DNA from 3 places in the Alteromonas australica genome. Region 3 is predicted to be linked to each of the others. Evidence: predicted binding sites of a transcription regulator. Region 3 holds the regulator's gene; each other region holds the start of a gene.
What was found. The regulator sigma-54, encoded in region 3, starts transcription at its own class of promoters, with help from an activator protein. The targets are predictions, from matches to a motif close to GTTGGCACGNNNNTNGNNT.
Positions count from the first base shown of each region.

Region 1: xdp1 (exosortase-dependent surface protein XDP1) is a predicted target of sigma-54. The motif match lies at 3,993-4,011, and genes of this name have one in related genera.
Region 2: EP13_RS11250 (BON domain-containing protein) is a predicted target of sigma-54. The motif match lies at 6,100-6,118, and genes of this name have one in related genera.

Region 1 covers NZ_CP008849.1:2,745,224-2,752,748, reverse strand. Annotated here, with positions in the region: gene clpB (ATP-dependent chaperone ClpB) at 1-86, shown strand, start outside; gene prsT (XrtA/PEP-CTERM system TPR-repeat protein PrsT) at 148-2,955, opposite strand; gene xdp1 (exosortase-dependent surface protein XDP1) at 3,035-3,946, opposite strand; gene xdp1 (exosortase-dependent surface protein XDP1) at 4,118-5,005, opposite strand; gene pssA (CDP-diacylglycerol--serine O-phosphatidyltransferase) at 5,287-6,096, shown strand; rRNA gene EP13_RS12125 (16S ribosomal RNA) at 6,596-7,525, shown strand, end outside.
Region 2 covers NZ_CP008849.1:2,532,770-2,540,294, forward strand. Annotated here, with positions in the region: gene EP13_RS11225 (MurR/RpiR family transcriptional regulator) at 1-619, shown strand, start outside; gene pyk (pyruvate kinase) at 956-2,392, shown strand; gene EP13_RS11235 (5'-methylthioadenosine/S-adenosylhomocysteine nucleosidase) at 2,657-3,550, shown strand; partial or broken gene EP13_RS11240 (transposase) at 3,634-4,607, shown strand; gene EP13_RS11245 (hypothetical protein) at 4,611-4,970, opposite strand; gene EP13_RS11250 (BON domain-containing protein) at 5,445-6,065, opposite strand; gene EP13_RS11255 (endonuclease/exonuclease/phosphatase family protein) at 6,373-7,347, shown strand; gene EP13_RS11260 (hypothetical protein) at 7,399-7,525, opposite strand, start outside.
Region 3 covers NZ_CP008849.1:859,024-866,548, forward strand. Annotated here, with positions in the region: gene rapZ (RNase adapter RapZ) at 1-358, opposite strand, end outside; gene ptsN (PTS IIA-like nitrogen regulatory protein PtsN) at 388-831, opposite strand; gene hpf (ribosome hibernation promoting factor) at 841-1,128, opposite strand; gene EP13_RS03740 (RNA polymerase factor sigma-54) at 1,158-2,642, opposite strand; gene lptB (LPS export ABC transporter ATP-binding protein) at 2,720-3,445, opposite strand; gene lptA (lipopolysaccharide transport periplasmic protein LptA) at 3,448-4,005, opposite strand; gene lptC (LPS export ABC transporter periplasmic protein LptC) at 3,974-4,552, opposite strand; gene kdsC (3-deoxy-manno-octulosonate-8-phosphatase KdsC) at 4,549-5,100, opposite strand; gene EP13_RS03765 (KpsF/GutQ family sugar-phosphate isomerase) at 5,109-6,086, opposite strand; gene EP13_RS03770 (calcium/sodium antiporter) at 6,086-7,042, opposite strand.

The DNA.
Region 1 (7,525 bases), 1.9 Mb from region 3:
AACAGCTGCTAGCGGGGCATTTATTGCCTGAATCCACCATACGCATTGATGTTGATGGAGACGAATTAACGGTCTTAAATCAATAGACCTTACCAGGTGAAGCTGTCATATAATGAAAAAGGCCTTCATTTTGAAGGCCTTTTTTGTTTATAAACTATCAAGTAATGCTTGAGCTTGTGGGCGCATAAAAAATGGCCGTTCAATATTCACTGCAAAGTCTAATTCTTCTTTGGCTTCTTCTATTCGGCCCATTTTCGCGAGGGTATAGCCAAGGTGATAGCGAATATTGGGGTTTTTAGCGTTACGTGAAAAGGCATCGCGTAGCAGTTTCAAGCTTTCTTCATAGGCACCTTGCTGCGCTTTAACCCAGCCATAGGTATCCAGTACGTCTGGACTTGTGGGTGATAACGCATACGCTTTAGTAATATAGGCCGCAGCGTCTTCTAAAGAGTCTTCCAGTGCCATAATCGCTAACCGATTATACGCTTGCGCTGGATTAAGCAAATTCGGCTCTTCCACTAATGCGGCGTACATGGGCATGGCTTCGTCAAAGTTGCGGGTGAAAAACAGGTACTGGGCTAACAAGTTCCTTGCAAGCAAATTCGACGGGTCTGACTGTGAGATGGCTCTGGCTTCTGATATAAAAACGTCAACGTAAGAGGCTTGCAGCGCGTAGTTATATAAGGCGATAAAGGGCTGAGCGTAACGAGGATCTAACGCTATGGCTTTTCGGTAAGCGTCTATCGCTTCATCATCTTTGTCGGTAGCAGATAACCACTGCCCCTTTAGGTGCCAATAATTAGGGTTATCCTGTTGCTTTCCAGCCAATGTGTTTAACAAGACTTCTGCTTCTGACAGCTTATCAAGTTGAAGCAGCAGGCGTACCCTTGAAAGTGCAATAAAGTTACTATTAGGGGCCGATTTCTGGGCCTCGCGAATAGCGTCTAATGCCTGTTCATCGTTACCCAACTGCAAGTTTAAGTTACTGAACTTAACCAAACGCGGTGCGTCACCTGCAATGAAGTTTTGCACAATGTTGAGGGTTTTCTGCGCTTCATTTTGTAGCCGCATGCTAATTTGAATTGAGGCTTTATCGAGTAAGTAGTCAGGGTTATCAAAGTTATCTTTCAGCAATCTGTCTAAATGGTAGAGTGCAGTGGATAGGTCCCCTTCGTTTTGATACATGGTCACTAACCGCTGGCGCGCTGCTACGTTGGCTGGGCTTATCACGAGAATATCGAGATACAGCTGTTTAGCCTCGTTATTTTGCCCTAGCCTTGAGGCATTGAAGGCTTTTAGTAGTAGTGTCTCAATATGCTGTGGAGACAGCGTGAGTAATTCTTCCACTAAGGTATTTGACCTATCGATATCGCCAAGGCGGCTGTAGGTGGCAGCTAAGTTAAATTTTGCGGGAAAAAGGGTGGGGTTTAACGATAGGGCTTTTTCTATCGCCTGTTTTGCCTCTTCAAGCTTGCCCTGACGAATCAGTATTCCTGCTTGAAGGTTATAAACTTCAGCTTCATCTGGGAACATTTCTGTTAATAGCCGTGCGCCAAGTAGCGATTTTTCGAAATCTTGAGCTTGTAGATGCATGAGTGAATAGGCAAACAAAAATGAAGAATTGCCTTTGTTTTGCTCGAAGCTATTGTCCAAAATGGCTAAGGCTTCTTGTTGCTTTCCTCTTGCTGCCATCAGTTTTATTTTAAATAGCTGAAGCTTGGGGTTGTCTGGGTAACGAAGTTCTAAGCGTTGCAGTAAGCGTTCAGCTTTAAATGCTTTGTTCTGACGGATGAACAAATCGCCTAGTATTAACGCAGACTCAGGGTTTTCTAATAGCGCAGTTTGATGCTTTTCTAGCAAAATAAGGGCTTGTTTATACTGTTGTGTGGCGAGATACACTTGCGACAACATCATGACTGCTTGAATATCATCGCTTTCTTGCTGCAAGTACGAACTGAAATCCTTTGCTGCCTTTTCCATATTGTTGTTAAAAAAGTTTGTTAACCCGCTGATATAAAGCAACATAGGTTGAGATGCTATGAGTTCAGGAGAGAGTTGTGCCATAAACTCATTCAGTTGCTCTAGTTTCTCATTATCAATGATTTCCTCTGCCTGCCTACTTTCTAGCCAGCTATTCAATAGAATGGCTAAAGGGTCGTTTGGTGTATCTTCAATAATCTCAGCCACAAAAAGCCTAGCTCTATCGTAGTCTTTTGCCTGAAGGTACAAATCCACGAGGTTTCGCAGAGCAATGGGATCTTCCCGGTTAAACGTAAGCGCTTGTTGAAGAAATTCGGTGGCCGATTGCGTGTCGCCTTCTAAGTAGGCCAATTGTCCTTTCAGACGCCACGTTATGGCATTTTCGCTATCGATGGCTTCTGCGCGGTTAATATAATTGCGCGCCAAATCCGGGTTATCTTGTTGAAGCGCAATAGAGGCTAATCCATTCATCGCTGGCACATGAGTTGGGTAGTCATTTAGGATTTTTGAGTATTCACTCTTAGCACAAAATAAATCTTCTAACCGCACACAAGCCGTGGCCGTAATTTGCAACCAATCGCGTTTGTTCTCGCCACTTAATTTTTCTGTTTGATTAAATTCGGTGATATCTTTGTATTTATTAAGAAATAGCCAAGTATTCCCTAAGGGTTCGGCCAGCAGGTTGATATCAGCACCCATAGAAAGGGCTTCGGTAAATTCTTGTTCTGCGGCAACAAGGTAGCCGTTAATCAGCAGGATCCTGCCCATCAAAATTTTTGCTGCGAGGTTTTCGGGGTCTTTTTGTAAGCTATTTTTTAAGTGAATATAGGCTTCATCGTACTCGCTGACATTGTAAGCGCGAAGCGCTTTCTCGTAATCTTCCGAAGTGGTGGCTAAACTATTGAAGCTGGCCCCCAATAGCAGAGTGCCAATGATCGCACTTTTAACCAATCCCAATTTTTTCAATCCTAGCATAAGTACAACTATCCCACTGAACACCAATAAAAAAGGCGGCCTGAGCCACCTTTATAAGATACGTGTTTTTACTTAATTTTTAAACTGTTTGACGAATTTGCTTACGTCGCCAAGCCATCAATCCAAAACCCGTAAGTAAAAGGGCAATGGGGGCTGGCTCGCTAACTTCATTAGGCGGGCTAACAACATCTGTACCGCCAGTGGTTATACTAAGAGAAGCAAGCTTGAATCCAGAGCCTTGATAACTTGTGCTGCTGTCATCAAAGTAAATATTGTAAGCGCCTACTAACCAGTATTTTGCAGCGCTTAATTCTGTAAAGTCACTAGTGAAATCGCCATGGGAACCATGTGAAGATATATTTGATGAAATAGTAAAGTGACCATCAGACACCACCGTACCTACACCAGAGGCAACATCTGCCCAACTGAATTCGTTCGATGCGTGATTCTCAAACAACGAAATATCACTAAGTCCAACCACTGACACCTGTTTGTCAGTGTCGTAGCCTTGTAAATACGTAAACGACGCGGCAGATAAGGTGACTTCCTCACTGAATGAGAACAACACCATATCGAAATCGTCACCACCTGAGAAGTTATCTAGGGTGTGAGAATCGTTGTCATTTGAGTTGACCAGGCCGAATCCGTAATCACCGTTGTAGCTGTACCCATTTAATTGTGAGTACTTAACAACTTCGTTATCGTCGTTATTAACACCGTCGTTAGAGATATTTTGGGTATCCGACCAAGCAGTAACGCCCACAGTAACCGTTGTACCATCAATAACGATGTTTGAAGTAGTTGCATCAAGGGTATAATTAATATTGGTAGAGCCGTCTGAATATAGGTCGTACACATGTTCGTCTAGTGCGCTATCGCCTGTGGCAGAGCCTGAATCGTTACTACTTCCGCTACCGCCGCCCCCAGCAAGCGCTGGCGTTGTAGCAAGTAAGTAGGACAGACTTAGTGCAATAATCGACAAACATTTCATAAACAACGAACTCACATCTACTAATACAACAATTAATAAATGGAGTAAGCACTATGTGTGCCACTTTTTATATGCATGAATTATAAAGGGAATTTGGTGTTAGGTTGGGAGCGGGGTAAAAAAACCTGACATTGGTTTACGCTTTGTTTACCCCTATAGTCTACATTAAGATCATTTATTCTTACGGCGCCACGCGACGATTAGACCGACGGCTAAAAATGCACCAAGTGTATTTGGCTCACTGACCTCAGTGGGATTGGAATTTCCCGGCGTATCAGATGCTTTTTCAAAACCTATACTTGCAAGTTTAAATGCGTCGTCAAACATATTGCTGTCTAATTCACCAAACACTGAATTGTATGCTCCAACGAGCCAATACTGTGCGGTTTCGGTCTCTTCAAACTGCGCAATATCAATCGATTCATAGCTTTCAATATCATACGAGCCTGCAGTGAGTGCGCCTTCAACAATATTTGACCATGTTTGTTCGCCAGAAACTAACCCAGATAAATCATCTAACGCAGCGATAGATAATTGGGTGTTGTCGGTTTTCCCTACCCACGAGAATCCTGCGCCCGTTAACGTAACCGACTCTGAAAAAGAAAGGAGTACAAAGTCGAAATCATAATCAACATTTCGGCTAACAGTATTGTAACTATCAATAGCATGATCGGGGCTAGAACCGTCCATTTCAGCATCTTTATTGTATACGCCGTACCCGTAACTGCCTAAGTCTACAACATAAGCAGAAGTGACCACGTCATCATTATAGGTACCAACCGTATCTGACCAGGCTGAAATGGAAATGTTTACATCATCGATAGAGATATCTGAATACTGGCTACTCGTCGACACGTACACGTCTTCCGACACTAAGTTGTACACCGATTCCCCAAGCGCACTGTCACAGTCGCTTTGACTACCGCTATTACTTAGACAGGCATTGTAATCTGAGTAATTACTTTGGTTTTTGCCGGCATGGGCAGAGCCGACTGCAATCAAAAGCAGCGTTGGTAACACGGCTTTTAATATAAAATTAGGTAAACGAGACATTTTCATACGACTAAACCTTTTGCTATTCGTTAAAAGGTGTAGTTCAAGCGATGGCGGCAAACTTTTATTATTTCCGCTCGCGAACTTCAACATGGTATTAACGATCCTACCTGAAAGGTGTGCGTATGTAGGTATGTGATCATATACCTAGTTATTGAGTGCTTACGTTGAGTAGAAACAAGAAGCGATTAAAGATGAAAGGCACATGCCCTTGTTATCTTGCATCTATGCGTAGCTTATTAACTATGAAATAATTAGCCGCAATTAATTAGTGCCAATGAGGACTTATGTCTGAACAAAAACGAAAAGGGATTTATTTACTCCCCAATTTACTGACCACGGCAGGGCTATTTTCTGGCTTTTTCGCTGTAGTGTCATCAATGAACGGACGCTTTGAAGCAGCAGCAGTTGCCATATTCGTAGCCATGATCTTTGATGGCCTGGATGGAAGAGTGGCCAGAATGACTAACACGCAAAGTGATTTTGGCGCAGAATACGATTCTATGGCCGACATGGTTTCGTTTGGTATGGCGCCTGCGCTAGTGGCTTATAATTGGGGGTTGACCGAATTAGGTAAACTAGGATGGCTAGCGGCCTTTATATATGTCGCAGGCGCAGCATTGCGATTGGCAAGGTTTAATACTCAGGTGGGTATTGCCGATAAACGTTTCTTCCAAGGTTTAGCCAGCCCTGCCGCCGCAGCGGTTGTTGCTGGTCTCGTATGGGTGGGTGTAGAGTACGATGCTAGTGGCGCCGATTATGGGCTAATTGTAGCCGCGGTAACGGGTTTATCTGGCCTACTTATGGTGAGCAACTTTAAATATAATTCGTTTAAGGAAGTTAACTGGCACGGCAAAGTTCCCTTTGTAGGTTTGTTAATTGTTCTTCTTATATTCGTCATTGTTGCTACTGAACCCGCACTCGTGCTTTTTATCGTCTTTGCTTTGTATGCATTGGCAGGCCCAATAAATACCTTCAGAACGGTAGATAAAGTCACACTAAATGACGTGGTGGGCGATCATGAAGAAGATGCTGACTTTAAAACGACGACAAAAGATGAAGGTGAGAACCAAGAAGATTCTCACAAATCCACGTAATTCTACTTTGAAATAACGTCTATTGTTGCTTGGTAGTACGACAAATAAGCAAATTGATTAAAAGGTGCTCGGTTGGGCGCCTTTTTTGTATTTTATGGGTAGAAACTGTTGACGTATTTATTTAGATGCGTAGAATGCGCGCCTCTTCAACGGGGAACGTCGAATAGGCGGCTCAGGTGAAGAGTGTTAAACAACTGGTTTGAATAAATATTTAAACAAAAGTGTTGACAAAAAAATGATGCGCTGTAACATACGCATCCGCTTCGGAAGAGGCTAATCACTGAGAAGCAAAAATGCTTCTAGTGAATTGCGACGACCAAGGTTGTCCGCTAGCAAGGAAAACGAATCAACTGAGAGTAATGTTGGTCCTCCTTGCGCAGAAGTCACGACAAAAAAACGTCATGATTCTGCACGATGTTCTTTAACAATTTAGACAAGACAATCTGTGTGGGCACTCGTTAAGAGTGTCACAACGACGATTCATATTTAACGATATATTTAATTGAAGAGTTTGATCATGGCTCAGATTGAACGCTGGCGGCAGGCCTAACACATGCAAGTCGAACGGTAACATTTCTAGCTTGCTAGAAGATGACGAGTGGCGGACGGGTGAGTAATGCTTGGGAACTTGCCTTTGCGAGGGGGATAACAGTTGGAAACGACTGCTAATACCGCATAATGTCTACGGACCAAACGGGGCTTAGGCTCCGGCGCAAAGAGAGGCCCAAGTGAGATTAGCTAGTTGGTAAGGTAATGGCTTACCAAGGCAACGATCTCTAGCTGTTCTGAGAGGAAGATCAGCCACACTGGAACTGAGACACGGTCCAGACTCCTACGGGAGGCAGCAGTGGGGAATATTGCACAATGGGGGAAACCCTGATGCAGCCATGCCGCGTGTGTGAAGAAGGCCTTCGGGTTGTAAAGCACTTTCAGTTGTGAGGAAAAGTTAGTAGTTAATACCTGCTAGCCGTGACGTTAACAACAGAAGAAGCACCGGCTAACTCCGTGCCAGCAGCCGCGGTAATACGGAGGGTGCGAGCGTTAATCGGAATTACTGGGCGTAAAGCGCACGCAGGCGGTTTGTTAAGCTAGATGTGAAAGCCCCGGGCTCAACCTGGGATAGTCATTTAGAACTGGCAGACTAGAGTCTTGGAGAGGGGAGTGGAATTCCAGGTGTAGCGGTGAAATGCGTAGATATCTGGAGGAACATCAGTGGCGAAGGCGACTCCCTGGCCAAAGACTGACGCTCATGTGCGAAAGTGTGGGTAGCGAACAGGATTAGATACCCTGGTAGTCCACACCGTAAACGCTGTCTACTAGCTGTTTGTGACTTTAAGTCGTGAGTAGCGAAGCTAACGCGCTAAGTAGACCGCCTGGGGAGTACGGCCGCAAGGTTAAAACTCAAATGAATTGACGGGGGCCCGCACAA
Region 2 (7,525 bases), 1.7 Mb from region 3:
ACCCTATGTTAACCGACATGTAGATGAAAATGACGGTCCAGATGAGTATACCAATAAAATATTCGAATCAACCATGGCTTCTTTGGAAGTAGCCCGTCAATCTCTTGATGTGCACATCGTAAACCGCGTTGTTGATTTGCTCACTCAAGCCCAGAAAATTTCATTCTTTGGACTTGGCGCATCAGCGTCTGTGGCGCATGATGCACTGAACAAGTTTTTCCGATTTAATGTGCCTGTGGTTTACTTCGAAGACATACTCATGCAACGTATGAGCTGTATGAACAGTACCACCGGTGATGTGGTTGTGCTCATTTCCCACACTGGCCGAACAAAAAGCTTGGTGGAAGTAGCGCAAATCGCGCGAATGAATGATGCGACTGTGGTTGGCATTACCTCTGGAGATAGTCCACTGGCACAAGAGTGCACCTATGTGCTTTCACTAGAAGTACCTGAAGACACCGACATGTATATGCCGATGGCCTCGCGTATTGCCCAGTTAACATTGATAGATGTGCTAGCCACCGGTTTCACGTTGCGTCGTGGCAACAAGTTTAGAGAAAACTTGAAGCGGGTAAAAGACACCCTGCGGGGATCTCGTTACGAGAAACGCCCTGATTAACCATTATCGCGTTTTACGCCTTTAGTAACGCCACGTGTGTCGCCCTAAGTTTAATGTAATGTTAATGGGCGACAGGCGTTAAAATCTTTATATCATCGGCACTTGGCTAATGCCCTTGATGGGCGTTAAAATTCTACTAACATCATGGGTAAAAATCGGCTCTGCCCGCCCAACTGGTCGAGCCAGTTGCCAGATTTTCTTTCTTTCATTCACATTTCTGTCAGATTCAACTACTATTCTGTAATAAAATTACGTAAAGCGATTACAGGCGAATTTATAATCTAATTCACCTTGTATGTCATATGATACTTCATCCAGAAATAGCGACGGAATAACATGACCAGAAGAACGAAAATTCTTGCCACTTTAGGCCCTGCAACCGATTCAATTGAAAAGATTCAGGCCATCATAGCTGCTGGCGCAAATACAGTACGCATGAATTTTTCTCACGGCCAAGCAGAAGACCACATCGAACGTGCGAAGCGTGTTAGAGAAGCTGCTAAGAATTTAGGAAAGTACGTTGCTATATTGGGTGATTTGCAAGGGCCTAAAATCCGCGTAGCGCGATTTGTAGACGGTGCTGTTCACCTCGATGTTGGCGCGACCTTTACCCTAGATGCCGAACTCGACCGTGACGCAGGCGACGCTACCCAAGTGGGTATTGATTACAAAGCGCTACCTGACGACGTATCAGCAGGCGACATCTTGCTTTTAGATGATGGCCGTATACAACTTCGCGTAACATCCGTTGAAGGTCGCAAGGTGATTACTGAAGTGACTGTTGGCGGCAAACTTTCTAACAATAAAGGTATTAACCGCCAAGGCGGTGGTTTGTCAGCAGAAGCGCTCACCGAGAAAGATAAAGAAGATATTAAGACGGCGGCAAAAATTGGCGTAGACTATTTAGCGGTTTCATTCCCTCGAAGCGGAGCTGACTTAGATTACGCACGTGAACTCGCTGAGGCCGCTGGCTGCTACGCAAAAATTTGCGCCAAAGTTGAGCGTGCTGAAGCCGTCGCCACTGACGAAGCCATTACTGACATCATTAGTGCTTCAGATGCGGTGATGGTTGCCCGTGGTGATTTAGGTGTGGAAATTGGCGATGCTGAGCTTGTTGGGGTGCAAAAGAAACTCATTTCTCGCTCTCGCCAGCTAAACAAAGTGGTGATAACGGCGACACAGATGATGGAGTCGATGATTGATAGCCCTATGCCAACACGTGCCGAGGTAATGGACGTTGCAAACGCCGTTCTAGACGGCACAGACGCCGTTATGTTGTCAGCAGAAACCGCTGCAGGTAACTTCCCGGTAGAAACTGTGACAGCCATGGCGAGAGTGTGTGAAGGTGCAGAAACCCATCCAAGCATCAAAATCTCGAAGCATAGAATGGATGAATTATTCTCTTCTACCAGCGAATCTATCGCTTTATCAGCCGTTTATGCCGCCAACCACCTTCCTAGCGTTAAGGCCATTGTCGGTCTAACAGAAAGCGGCAACACGCCTAAATTGATGTCACGCATCACTACCTCGCTACCTATTATTGCTATGTCTCGTCATGAAGACACCCTTAATAGCATGGCGCTTTACCGAGGTGTTAAGCCCGTCTATTTCGATTCTTCAGACAGCGAGCCTGGAAAATTGAAGTACGACGTGATTGCCGCTCTTAAAGAAAAAGGGTTAGTGAAAAGTGGTGACAGCATTATCCTTACTTATGGCGATGAAATGGAAAAAGTTGGTGCGACCAACACGCTTAAGATTGTTGATGTAGAATAAACCTCAATGTGATTGCAGTGGTGCGAGCGTGCTACTGCAATCACACTACCCAACCTGTTTACGTATAATCTCTCTATCTACCTCACATTTTTATTCTCTCAAGCAAAAAAAATCTGGTGGTCATATCCGATGATTACCTGCATGATAAACACATCAAGACACCCATGTTAGATCATTACATCAGAAACACATCAAGACACCCATGTTAGGTCATTACATCAGGACAGCCATATTAACCTTACCGAGGCTATCATTAGAAAAATTATGAAAAAAATCACACTATCTGTCATTTTATGGACACTCATGTCTTCCTTGGCGTTCTTTGCAAAAGCAGAATTTAACCACGTTGTTGTTGAAAGTGCTGCCACGCCATTACAACCTATAATGATTCAAGGCCCAATGCCCATTGAAGCTGAATATTTCGCAGGCTTGTTAGACAATGTGCAAATAGAAAAATCTGGAAACGCTACCTTTTATAATGGCACACTAAACGGCTATCCTGTAGTGGTAGTTAAAACCGGTAAAGGATTAGAGAATACAGCTGCAGCAACGGCTGTAGGGATTATTAAGTATCGCCCCCTTATCATTATCAACCAGGGAACCTCTGGCGGTCACGACCCCAAACTACAGGTGGGTGATATTGTACTCGGCGCAAGAAGCGTCAACATCGGCAATTTCAAGACACCCAAGTTAGCAAAAGCGCAAGGCTCCAACCCCCTAACCTGGACACCCATGGATTTGATGGCATCTGAAGGCAGTGCTGGCGAAGGTGACAGCGCCTCAGACGCTAACAAAATTAGGTATTATGCGGGTGACGAGACACTCATATCTGTAGCGGTCAGCATTAGGGATACCTACACCCGTGGAAAAATTGTGAAAGGCACCATCGGCAGCGCCAATTTCTGGAATAATGAACTAGACCGTATCGCGTGGCTTCACGAAGATATGGGCACAAGTGTAGAAGAAATGGAAACAGCCGCAGCCGCACAAGTTGCTTATGCGTACAAGACACCCATGTTAGGTATCCGTGTGTTATCAAACAATATAACAAACCATGGTGAATATGACCCTTCCACAGCGAAAGCCTGCCAGTCATTCGTTAAAGGCGTAGTAGAAGCTTACATAAATCAACTAAACACAACATTAAAACCGCTTTAGTTTTTAAGAACTGTCCTAAGCGACAGGTTGTTTTTCGAGTACGCCTGATAATATATAAACTAAATACCTATGAGTTTAGATTTATGGCAACACGTCGAAGCGACCTCGTCAATTTATCCGAAACACCGTTTTACCATTGCGTAACGCGTTGTGTTCGGCAATGCTATTTGTGCGGATATGATAAAAACACAGGGCAAAGTTTTGAACACCGCCGAGGTTGGGTTGAAAAAAGAACGTTATTTTTGTCATCCGTTTACGCCATAGATTTATGCGCCTACGCCGTGATGAGCAACCATGTTCATGTTGTTTTAAGAGTAGATGAGAAATCAGCTAACTCACTTTCAATGCGGGAAGTGTTAATACGATGGCACAAACTCCATAAAGGCACATTACTCACTAAATCCTACCTAGCTGGCGAAGCCCTCTCTGAAGCAGAATTGTTGAGTGTAAAGCGTACCGCTGCCGTATATCGAAAACGATTATTTAGTATCAGTTGGTTTATGCGGGATCTTAATGAGTACATCGCTCGCGCAGCAAATGCTGAGGACGAATGTAAAGGGCGCTTCTGGGAAGGTCGTTTTAAGTCTCAAGCGCTTTTAGATGAGAAAGCATTACTTAGTTGTATGGTCTACGTTGACTTGAATCCAATACGTGCATCATTAGCCAGCACCCCTGAAGACTCCGAGTACACCAGTATTAAACGGCGTATTGAATGTAAGTTAACACGTAAAACGTCAACGGGAATTCTACCTTTTAAATCCGATACTGCTTGTTCAAATCAATATTGCCTCAACCTAACTTTTACAGAGTATGTGACGTTACTAACTCAGACGGGTAAAGCTGTGAGAGATGATAAAGCGGGATTTATTGACGGTGAGTACCAAGCTTCATTGAACCAAATAGCCTTATCTAGTTCCCAGTGGCTGAAAGCCAGTCTCGAATTTGAACAACACTTCTCTATCGCAGTGGGTAGTGTAAGTAGGATAAAAAATTCCAGCACACTACCGGGCGGCGAAGGTTAAAAGGGGTTTCGACCGCCCGGAAACTCTTTGGTTAACGTCTACAAACTCGCAAACTCTGACGAGGTATGAACGTAATTTTGCTGATGATGAATAAGAATACTTTTTGCTCTATTGACCATATCATCTCGCTGAAATTCCCAATTTCTTAAATCAGCTTGCTTTGCCTGCTTCAAGTAGTAGGAGATTCGCGCATTTCTAAGAAGATGACTCTTTCGATTAAAGTCAAACTCAGCACTGTTGTAAATCGTTTCAATCTTGATGATAGAGGGATGATACGGCTTATCTGTATTACCAGCATTTGCCTGGCTGATAAGATTCGTACCACTCATTAAAAGCCCAGCTATCATGATTCCAGCGGAGATTAGTGAAGCTGAGAAAATCCAGCGTAAAATATTCATCGCGTTAGTCCCTTGCAATAATATAAATTAAAAAGTCACTGGGAATAAAGCACTTCTCATGCCATCACAAAAAGCATTTATAATCAATAACTTAAACTCTCACAGCAAATAAACTCACGCAGACAAAAAGTAAGTTCTACACTACATAAGGAACATTCTTCTAATGGCCTGCTATAAAGACACCCATTACTTTCACCTTGGATATTTTAATATGACCTACACAATTAATATGCAGAAAGACACCCTTTAAAACAACGCTGATCTAATGGTCTTTGAGTGGCTGTCCATTAAATGCCACTAGTAAACATATCTCGTGAAATTAAGTATCCGAAGAAACCCAGAGTGGATTAGTTGGGAGTAAGCGCAGTGAAGTGGGTGTCTAATTATTTTTAAGTTGGGTGTCTGAATAGATTGTCTATCTTCTAAACCCAATAAAAAAGGAGCCGAAGCTCCTTTTTTATCGCAAGGTCAAGACTAGTTCATGGCTGTCTCGGTAGCGGTATCAGGAACAACCTCTAGGTTGTCCTCTACGTCTTTAACATCTGACGCATTTTTTGCAATTTCAATAGCGAGTTGTCGCTCCGCATCGGAGTCAACCTCACCCGTTAATACTACATTGCCGTTTTCCACGTCGACGTCGATATCAAAACCTGAAATATCAGTGTCCATTAGTAACCGAGTTTTGATAACCGTCGCAATTTTAGCATCTGTTAACGCGCTTTCAGACTCTTCTTTCGATTCAGCAAGATCATCTTGCATGTCCTCGGAACTTTCAGAGAGATCTTTTTCCTCAACCACTGTGAGTCTGTTGTCTACCGACATTACACCATCAATGTTCGCAACTAACTCTTCAGCTAGCTTTTTGTCGACGGAGTTAGACACCTTACCCGTTAAGATAACATCACCGTTATCAACGTCGGTATTGATATCGAATGAGTTCAAATTGCCATTGAATAATAGCGTTGCTTCAGCTTTACCATCTATCCAAGCATCCTTTGCGCCTTTTTCCCATTTGTTATCCGATTCCATATCCCCGGCAACAGCCGCTGAACTTATGGATGTAGCAACTAATAGTGAGATCAAAGTACGTTTCATAACATTTCTCCTTTGTTGAAACACATTAGTTACTAAGCGAAAGTCAAGCCACTATTTTAAACCATTGATTTAATGAAAATTTATTTAAAACACCTAATATTAACGCGTTCCCTATTTTGCAAAGTTTGCCCGTGATTGCGAAGTTTTTACTGAGCCACGTGATATATACGGTACAAATTTTGTATACCATATACGCAATAACGCGAAGGCGAAATTTCAATTATAACCTTAGCAAAGGCAAAGCCACGCCTGGTGTGGATTGTAGTGCTTTGTTACCTTTTCAATTAACGCAATGTCAGGAAGGACGATGAACATTTTACTGGATACAGTAGCAATTCTACTCATACTTATTACGCTGGCCCCCTCTCTTCCTTCTTCCCACTGGTTAGTTAGAGTTTGGGAATTTCCCCGCCTTCAAATTCTGTGCATCATGTTGATAACATTAACGGCTAGCCTTTTAATAGGAGGGGCTGAAGGCCTAGGATTCAATATCCAAAGCCTGCTATTACTTGTACTCGTGGGCTGTGCTATATACCAAGCCTTCTGGATTTATCCCTACACACCGTTGGCTTCCAAAGAAGTGGAAAGGGCTGAGTCGCCGGACCAAGACAATAAGATTAGCATTCTTTCAAGTAACGTCTTTATGCCCAATGAAAACTACCATAAACTTCTTTCTCACGTAAAAGACACCCAACCCGACTTCCTAGTCACCTTAGAGTCGAATAAGCGATGGCAGAATGCACTTGCAGAACTAAATTCGGATTACCCTTATCAGAAACACTGTCCGTTAGAAAATTTGTATGGAATGAACCTGTATAGCAAAGTGCCATTGGATACCGTAGAACTGCATTATTTTGTAGAAGATGATGTGCCTTCGTTCAAAGTCACTTTCACAAAAAACAATAGCACTGTAACAATATTTTTCCTTCATCCTAAGCCGCCAAGCCCTACTGAAAATAAAAGAGCGAAACCTCGGGACATAGAGTTAGATCTGGTAGGCAATATAGTTTGTGATTACGAAGAGCCAGTGATTGTCGCTGGTGATTTAAATGATGTGGCTTGGTCTCCCACCACTCGTAAGTTCAGAAAAGTGAGCGGCCTTCTAGACCCGCGTATCGGGCGAGGCTTTTATAACACCTTTCACGCCCATTACCCTTTAATTAAATGGCCTCTTGATCATTTATTTCATTCGAGTCATTTTTCACTTGTGGATATACGCAAGCTTGGTGATATCGGCTCCGATCACTACCCGTTATTGACGACGCTGCAGTTGAAAGGGTGAAATCTAAGGTAAGTCGTAACTTGATGAAGGAAAAAAGTCTCAGCCAATTAATTAGGCAGTTTGGGTACTCACATGTTCAACCGGTCGTTTTCTTAGGTGTTTCACACACCACATCACGCTATCACAAGCGTCTTCCCTACGTTTAAAGTGAGACAAACCTAATAATCTGTCACTCCTA
Region 3 (7,525 bases):
CTTCCGCTTTAATAGATTCAGACAAAGACTTATTCAGTTTTGCCAATGGATGTAATCGTCGGGTTTCACTAAAGCGTTTGACGAGAATGTCGTCACTGGCATCAATGTAGACGATGGTCATGGACCAAGAAGAGGGAAGGTAGTCGAGTATTTCAACTAAATCGTCTGGGTTTTTGGGTAGGTTACGTACATCAATACTTACAGCAACTTGATCGTATTCGTCGACTACCGTATGGGTAAGGGTAGGTAATAAATTGACGGGAATATTATCTACGCAATAATACCCTAAATCTTCCAGTGCCCGTAAAGCAACAGACTTCCCTGACCCCGAACGACCACTAATAATAATTAGTTTCAATTGGCCTCTCCCTTAAGATGGCATTAGAGTTAGCTTAGCGCTGCAATAATATCGTCGCTATTGGTGGCACGCCTAATTGCCTTCACGGTCTCTTTGTCACTCAATTTACCTGCAACCGTGGCTAGGGTTTGTAAGTGCCCCTCGGTTTGCTCTTCTGGAACCAATAAGGCAAAGAAAATATCTACCGGTTGGTTGTCCAGCGCGTCAAAGTTGATGGCAGGGTTACTAGTTACAATAATGGCGATAACACTTTCCAATCCTGCCAGTCGACCATGAGGCAGTGCAATACCATTTCCAATACCCGTACTGCCCATTCTCTCGCGGTTCAATAGGCTAGTGAGTACTGTCGTTTCATCAATATTATCGTTGTTTTTGGCAGCGATATTACTGATGATCTCTAGAATTCGTTTTTTGCTGTTACATTGAACCGCACATTCAGTGCGGTCCAAACTTACGATTGCTTGAATTTCCATAAGCGTGAGTTAATGCTTTTTCAGCTTTTCCTTATGCTTTATGACTTGCCTGTCTAGTTTGTCAACCATGCTGTCTATTGCTGCATACATATCAGTATTTTCAGAGGAAGCAAAAACCTCAGCGCCACTTAAATGCATGGTCGCTTCGGCTTTCTGATTAAGTTTTTCAACATTGAGAATGACATGCACATTAGAAATGTGATCAAAGTGCCTCTCTAGTTTGCTGAACTTGGTATCGACATAATTACGCAAAGAGTCGGTGATTTCGACGTGATGACCAGTAAGGTTGATTTGCATATTTCGTCTTCCTTATATTTATGAGCCAGTTAAAGTAAGCTCTTTCGCTGGTTAGACGGTGGAATCGACAATGATTCCCGGTATTTTGCTATTGTCCGCCGGGCGACTTTAATGCCCTGTTCGGCCAACAATTGAGCAATCTTGCTATCACTTAGTGGCTTGCTTGGCGTTTCAGCCGCTACAAGCTTTTTAATCAGCGCGCGGATGGCAGTAGATGAACACTCACCCCCAGACTCCGTGGCAACGTGACTAGAAAAGAAGTACTTCAATTCAAATATCCCACGTGGGGTATGCATATACTTTTGCGTGGTGACACGTGAAATGGTGGATTCATGCATATCAACCATTTCAGCAACATCGTTAAGCACCATGGGCTTCATCATTTCAGGGCCATATTCAAAAAAGCCCATTTGTTGCTGCACAATACAATTTGCAACCTTCATCAAGGTGTCGTTTCTTGATTCAAGACTTTTAATAAACCATTTTGCTTCCTGCATATGAGAGCGAATGAACTGCGAGTCGCTACTATTTTTCGCTCTTCTGCTCATGGCCGCATATTGCTGGTTCACACTAAGTTTAGGCAAGCTATCTGGATTAAGTTCAACCACCCAACGACCATTTTTCTTGGTGACCGAGACATCGGGTATAACATACTCAGGCTCTTTAGTGATAAGAGCGCTACCTGGGCGAGGATTCAATGTTTGCAACAAGCGCATAGCTTCGCGTAATTGATCTTCTTTAAGACGGCTTTTACGCATCAGCGTACGATAGTCTTTGCTACTGAGTAGGTCTGAGTATTCTTCTATCAGTTGTTTGGCTTCTTTTAACCAAGGCGTATCATCTGAAAATTGGCGAAGCTGAACCATCAAGCATTCTTGCGGTGTACGAGAGCCTGAACCAATGGGGTCGAACATTTGAATGCGTTTTAACACACATTCTACTTCGTCCAATTCAACCGGCTCTTCCATATCTTCGGAATTTACAGAATCTAAAATGTCGTCAAGGGTGACGGTAAGATAACCAGACTCGTCAATTGAATCGATAATAGCCGTTGCGATGGCACGGTCAGTATCTGAAAAGTGGGTAAGACGCATTTGCCATAGCAAATGTGCTTGAATGTCTTCGGTGGTTTCGCCTTGGAAAATCTGCTCATCGTCATTATTCGAGGGCCCAGGGGCGGGTGCAGAAGACGCTGAGTAATATTCGTCCCACGTGCTGTCTATGGGTAATTCATCAGGTAGGTCATTCTTCTCTAATGCGTCACCGGCTTCAAGCGTATCGCTTGATGCGGTAGTAACGGCGTCTTGAGCGACGTCATCCCCGTCGATATTGTTTTTCTCTAATTGAGGCTCATCACTGCCTTCTTCTACTTCAAGTAGAGGATTTGAGTCTAGGGCTTCCTGGATCTCCTGTTGCAGGTCGAGCGTTGACAGCTGCAGCAGTTTTATCGCCTGCTGTAGCTGAGGTGTCATGGTAAGTTGTTGACTGAACTTTAACTGTAAAGATGGTTTCATCTACGTCTTATTTACTGTGCTCTTATTGTGAATATACCAGGTGCATAATTTGAAAAATGACAATTCTGTTACATTAACTATAGCCTGAATTGTTCACCTAGGTATACATCCCTTACTTTTTGATTACTTAAAACCTGCTCTGCCGTTCCTTGGGCTATTAATTCACCGTGACTCACAATGTAGGCTTTTTCACATACATCCAATGTTTCTCGTACATTGTGGTCTGTAATGAGGATACCGATACCTCTATCACGAAGGTGCTGTATTATCTTCTTTATATCATTAACCGATATAGGATCAACACCAGCAAATGGTTCATCGAGTAAAATAAATTGCGGATTGGCTGCTAGCGCACGCGCAATCTCTACGCGCCGGCGTTCTCCACCTGATAAACTCATTCCTGTACTATTACGTATATGGTTAATATTAAATTCATCAAGAAGGGCGTCGGCTTCTTCTTCCTGTTGTGATGAATTTAAATCTTTTCGTGTCTGTAAAATCGCCATGATGTTTTCAAACACGGTTAGCTTGCGAAAAATAGAGGCTTCCTGTGGCAGGTAGCCAATGCCCTTACGTGCGCGTTCGTGCATAGGCTGGTGGGTGAGCTCACCATCATCAATGGTGATTTTTCCCTTATCTAGTGGCACAAGACCCACAATCATGTAAAAGGTGGTGGTTTTACCTGCGCCGTTAGGGCCTAATAAGCCCACGATTTGCCCGGTTGAGACCGACAAACTAACGTCTCTCACTACTTGGCGAGATTTATAGGCTTTGGCTAAGTTACTTGCGCTTAGTGTTGCCATGGTTAGTTATCGTCCTCGTTATTCTCGTCTTCTTTCGCCTTCTCATCGGTCAGCTTGCGAATCGCTTCTGGTCGAAAAACGGTGGTCACTCTGCCTTCATCATTGTCACCGCTGCCGGTGGCAAGAAGCTGTTCGGTAATCATGTCAAAGGTGATTTTATCGCCTTTCACAGAACTGGTGTCTTGTTGCAGCTCTGCATTGCCGTCTAACGAGAGAGTGCGATTAACCACTTCATAGCGAATTTCATTGGCTTTGGCTGTTACCGGGGTGCCGTCTTCTAAGGTTTGCGAATAACTTGCTGGCGCGCCTCTGGCGATGAATATCTCACGGCCTTCGCCTTCTGTTGCAACCACTTCCACTTCATCTGCGTTAATCACTAACGTGCCTTGGGAAATACGCACGTTATCCTTAAACAACGAGGTTTTATTCTTACCATCAACAAACTGCGATTTAGAATCTACCTTTATCGGTTTGTTAAAGTCGCTTTCTGTCGCCGACGCTGTAACTGCAAAAAAACCTAAAATTAGGCTAGTTGCTAGGGGAATAAATGGTTTGTACATGGTCAATTAGCTCATATTCCTGGGTACGTAAATTAGCGTTAAACCCGTTGCTATTAATTACATATCGCAAGCCTCGAATTTCCACTGGCTCGTCAGAAGCCATTTGCTTGCTGTTCAAATTGATTTCTATAAACGCCGTTTGTATGGTTCTTACAAAATCATCTTGGCTTTGGTTTTCAATTAAAACATTATTTTCTAATTGAATTAATTCGTTATTGTACAGCGTCCCTTCAACGGCGGTGACTTCCCACGGTGCTTTTGCATTGTCGCTATATAAGGTATATCTGGGCTGTTGAAACAAAACAAACCCCAATTGATCGTAGTGTTCCATTGCGCGCGCAAATACTTTGTGATTTAACGCTCCGTCTTTGTCGTATAAGGTGGTGGTGATATTTTTGGCTGTATATGCAGGCTGCAGCGCGTCTAGGCTTTTATCTCTTGCCAATGTTGGTTCTTCTTTCATCCAGGTTGGCAAGTACATTAATAAGGCCAACGTAAAAAGTGCAGAAATACTCAACCCTAAGCGATTAAAGCCAAATAAGTTCATACACTGGCTCCGTGTATGCCATGCAATTTGCCGTGCACTTGTAACAAGGTATCACAAATTTCTCTCACTGCACCAAACCCGCCGCGGGTTTCCAACACCCAATTGGCTTGGGCTTTCACCGTCGGGTGGGCATCGTTAACTGCAATTTTAATCGCCGCGTGTTCGAACATGCCGGTGTCTGGCATATCGTCACCTACCGCAGCAACGTGCTCACTGGAAAGGGACAACGAACGCATTAAATCTTGTAGGGCGTCAGCTTTGTTTTCTTCACCTTGAATAATAGGGTCAACATTCAGTGCCTTCATTCTATTTTCAACAATAGCAGAGCGGCGCCCAGTAATGACTGCTACGGGAATCCCTGCCTTCACCAATGCTTTTACACCGTAACCATCGCGGGTATGGAATGCTTTAAGTTCTTCGCCGGTGTTACCAAGATAAATACGACCATCTGAAAATACACCGTCGACGTCGCACACAAGTAATTTCACCTGGGCCAATTGAGTGTATAGGGTGCGGGGTAATGAAGTATAAAGTGTCGTTTCTGTCATGATAGTCACTATAGCACGCCTGCTTTTAATAACATGTGCATATTGAAGGCACCTAACGGCTGGCGATGCTCATCAACCACCATAAGTGCGCTAATTTTAAAGGTTTCCATTACATTTATTGCTTCAACGGCGAGTTGCTCAGGGTGGGCAACCTTGCCACCTTCCGTCATCACTTCCGCAACTTTTGCGGTATGCAAATTCAGCCTGGCATCTAGAATGCGGCGTAAATCGCCATCGGTAAATACGCCCACTAGCGTATTTTTATCATCCACAATACCTGTCATGCCCAGTCCCTTCTTCGAGACTTCTAGGAGTGCTTCTGCCACCGATACATGGTGATTTACGATGGGAAGGTCATCGCCAGTAAGCATGATGTCGCTCACTTTTAAAAGTAACTTTCTTCCTAAACTGCCGCCGGGGTGAGACAACGCAAAATCGTCAGAGGTAAAGCCTCTGTCATCCAGCAAAGCGACGGCTAAGGCGTCGCCCATAACTAACGTAGCGGTAGTGCTGCTAGTGGGTGCAAGCCCCAAAGAACAAGCTTCTTTTTCCACACTGATATCCAACACAATATTGGCGTGTTGCCCCAACGCGCTCTGCCGGCTATTTGTCATGGCAATAATGGGTACATTTAAGCGTTTAACCACGGGAAGCAAGTTGACCAGTTCAGCGGTTTCGCCAGAGTTAGAAATGGCAATAAGGACATCATTTTTAGATAACATGCCTAAATCGCCATGATTGGCTTCCCCAGGGTGCATGAAAAACGCAGGGGTGCCTGTACTCGCTAGCGTCGCGGCAATTTTATTACCAATATGGCCAGATTTCCCCATTCCGCTTACTACCACTTTACCTTTGCATTGACGCAGTAAGTGACAGGCGTCAACAAAATGGGCGTCCAAGCGATGGTTGAGGGCACTGATGGCTTTCGCTTCGATGTCAATTACGCGTTTTGCTGACGCGATAAAGGAGTTCTCTGTATTCGTCATTATCCAAAGAGCCAAATTTGATAACCGATAAAGCTAGCAAGGAATAATGCCCCATTCGTGCGGGAGATTATTCGTTTGCCAATAAGGTCAAAGCTAAATAAAAACAACAACAGGGTTAGCCCAAGCATTACCCACATATCTCGGTTAAATACATCAGGGTCGAGTAGTCCAGGGGCTATCAACCCTGGCATTCCCAGTACGGCCAACAAATTGAATATGTTCGAGCCAATAATATTACCTAATGCTAGGTCATCTTCACCTTTCAAAACCCCTGCGATGCTGGCAGCTAATTCAGGCAAACTTGTGCCAAATGCAATGATGGTTAAGCCGATAACCAAGTCGGAGATTCCAAAGTAGCGCGCAATCTCTACCGCTGAATCTACCAAGAAGTGTGCACTTAAGGGTAAAAGAACCAGTCCGACACCGACCCATATGAGTGCTGAAGTGGTTGATACGTTTGAGGGAATTTCGTCGGCAGTTTCGGCAACAAGGGGGTCTTCTTTATCTACTTGTAGAGATAGCCAAGCCATCATGGCCAAGACAAAGACAAATAAGCCCATTAAAATTAAGCCTTCGTAGCTGGCTAATTCACCGTCAAACAAAAATGCTACGGCAATTAGGGTAATGACTAATAAGGCGGGAAGTTCTCGTTTAAGTGTTGTTGAAGCCACCACTAGAGGTTTAACCAACGCGGTTATACCTAGTACTAGCGCAATGTTAGTGATATTCGAGCCTAAGGCATTGCCAACGGCGGTGTTCATATTGCCATTGGCTGACGCCATAGCAGAAACAACAATCTCCGGCGCCGAAGACCCCATTGCAACAATAGTCAGGCCTATCATCATGGGGGAGATACCAATGTTTTTGGCGAGGGCAGACGCGCCGTACACAAAACGATCAGCACTCCAACTGAGCACAATGAGGCCAACAAGAAAAATAACTACGCTTAAAAACACAACAACCTGTTATTTTGATGATTTCATGGGATTGTCGCAAAAACAATGCCATTTGCCTATGGGAACTATGGGATATTTTAATTAATGATAGAATACGGGGATAAAAGGCTCGTGAAGCGCATGACAAATAAAGTGAAAATTGAAGGTAAATCTGATGCGAAACTATTGCGAAGCAATAGGCAATGATCAACCATTCGTTTTCATAGAACATATATTGTAACTTTTTGCTTTTGGCGCGAGCCTTGAAAAAGCGTACAATGCCTCAAAATTACACTCGTCAGTAAACTTTCTATTGTTTTTGCACTCATAGGCATAGTTATTGCTCATTCAGTGGGGCTTGCAACCCTTGAAAAAGCGACAAGGAACTGATGGGGAACTCCCCTGTACTAACGCGTGGTATTTAGAATGCGCATGCGTGGTTACACGGATAAGCAAGTAATAATAATTAATGGCTGTAGAAGTGCATCAGGGTTTCTGCAGTGA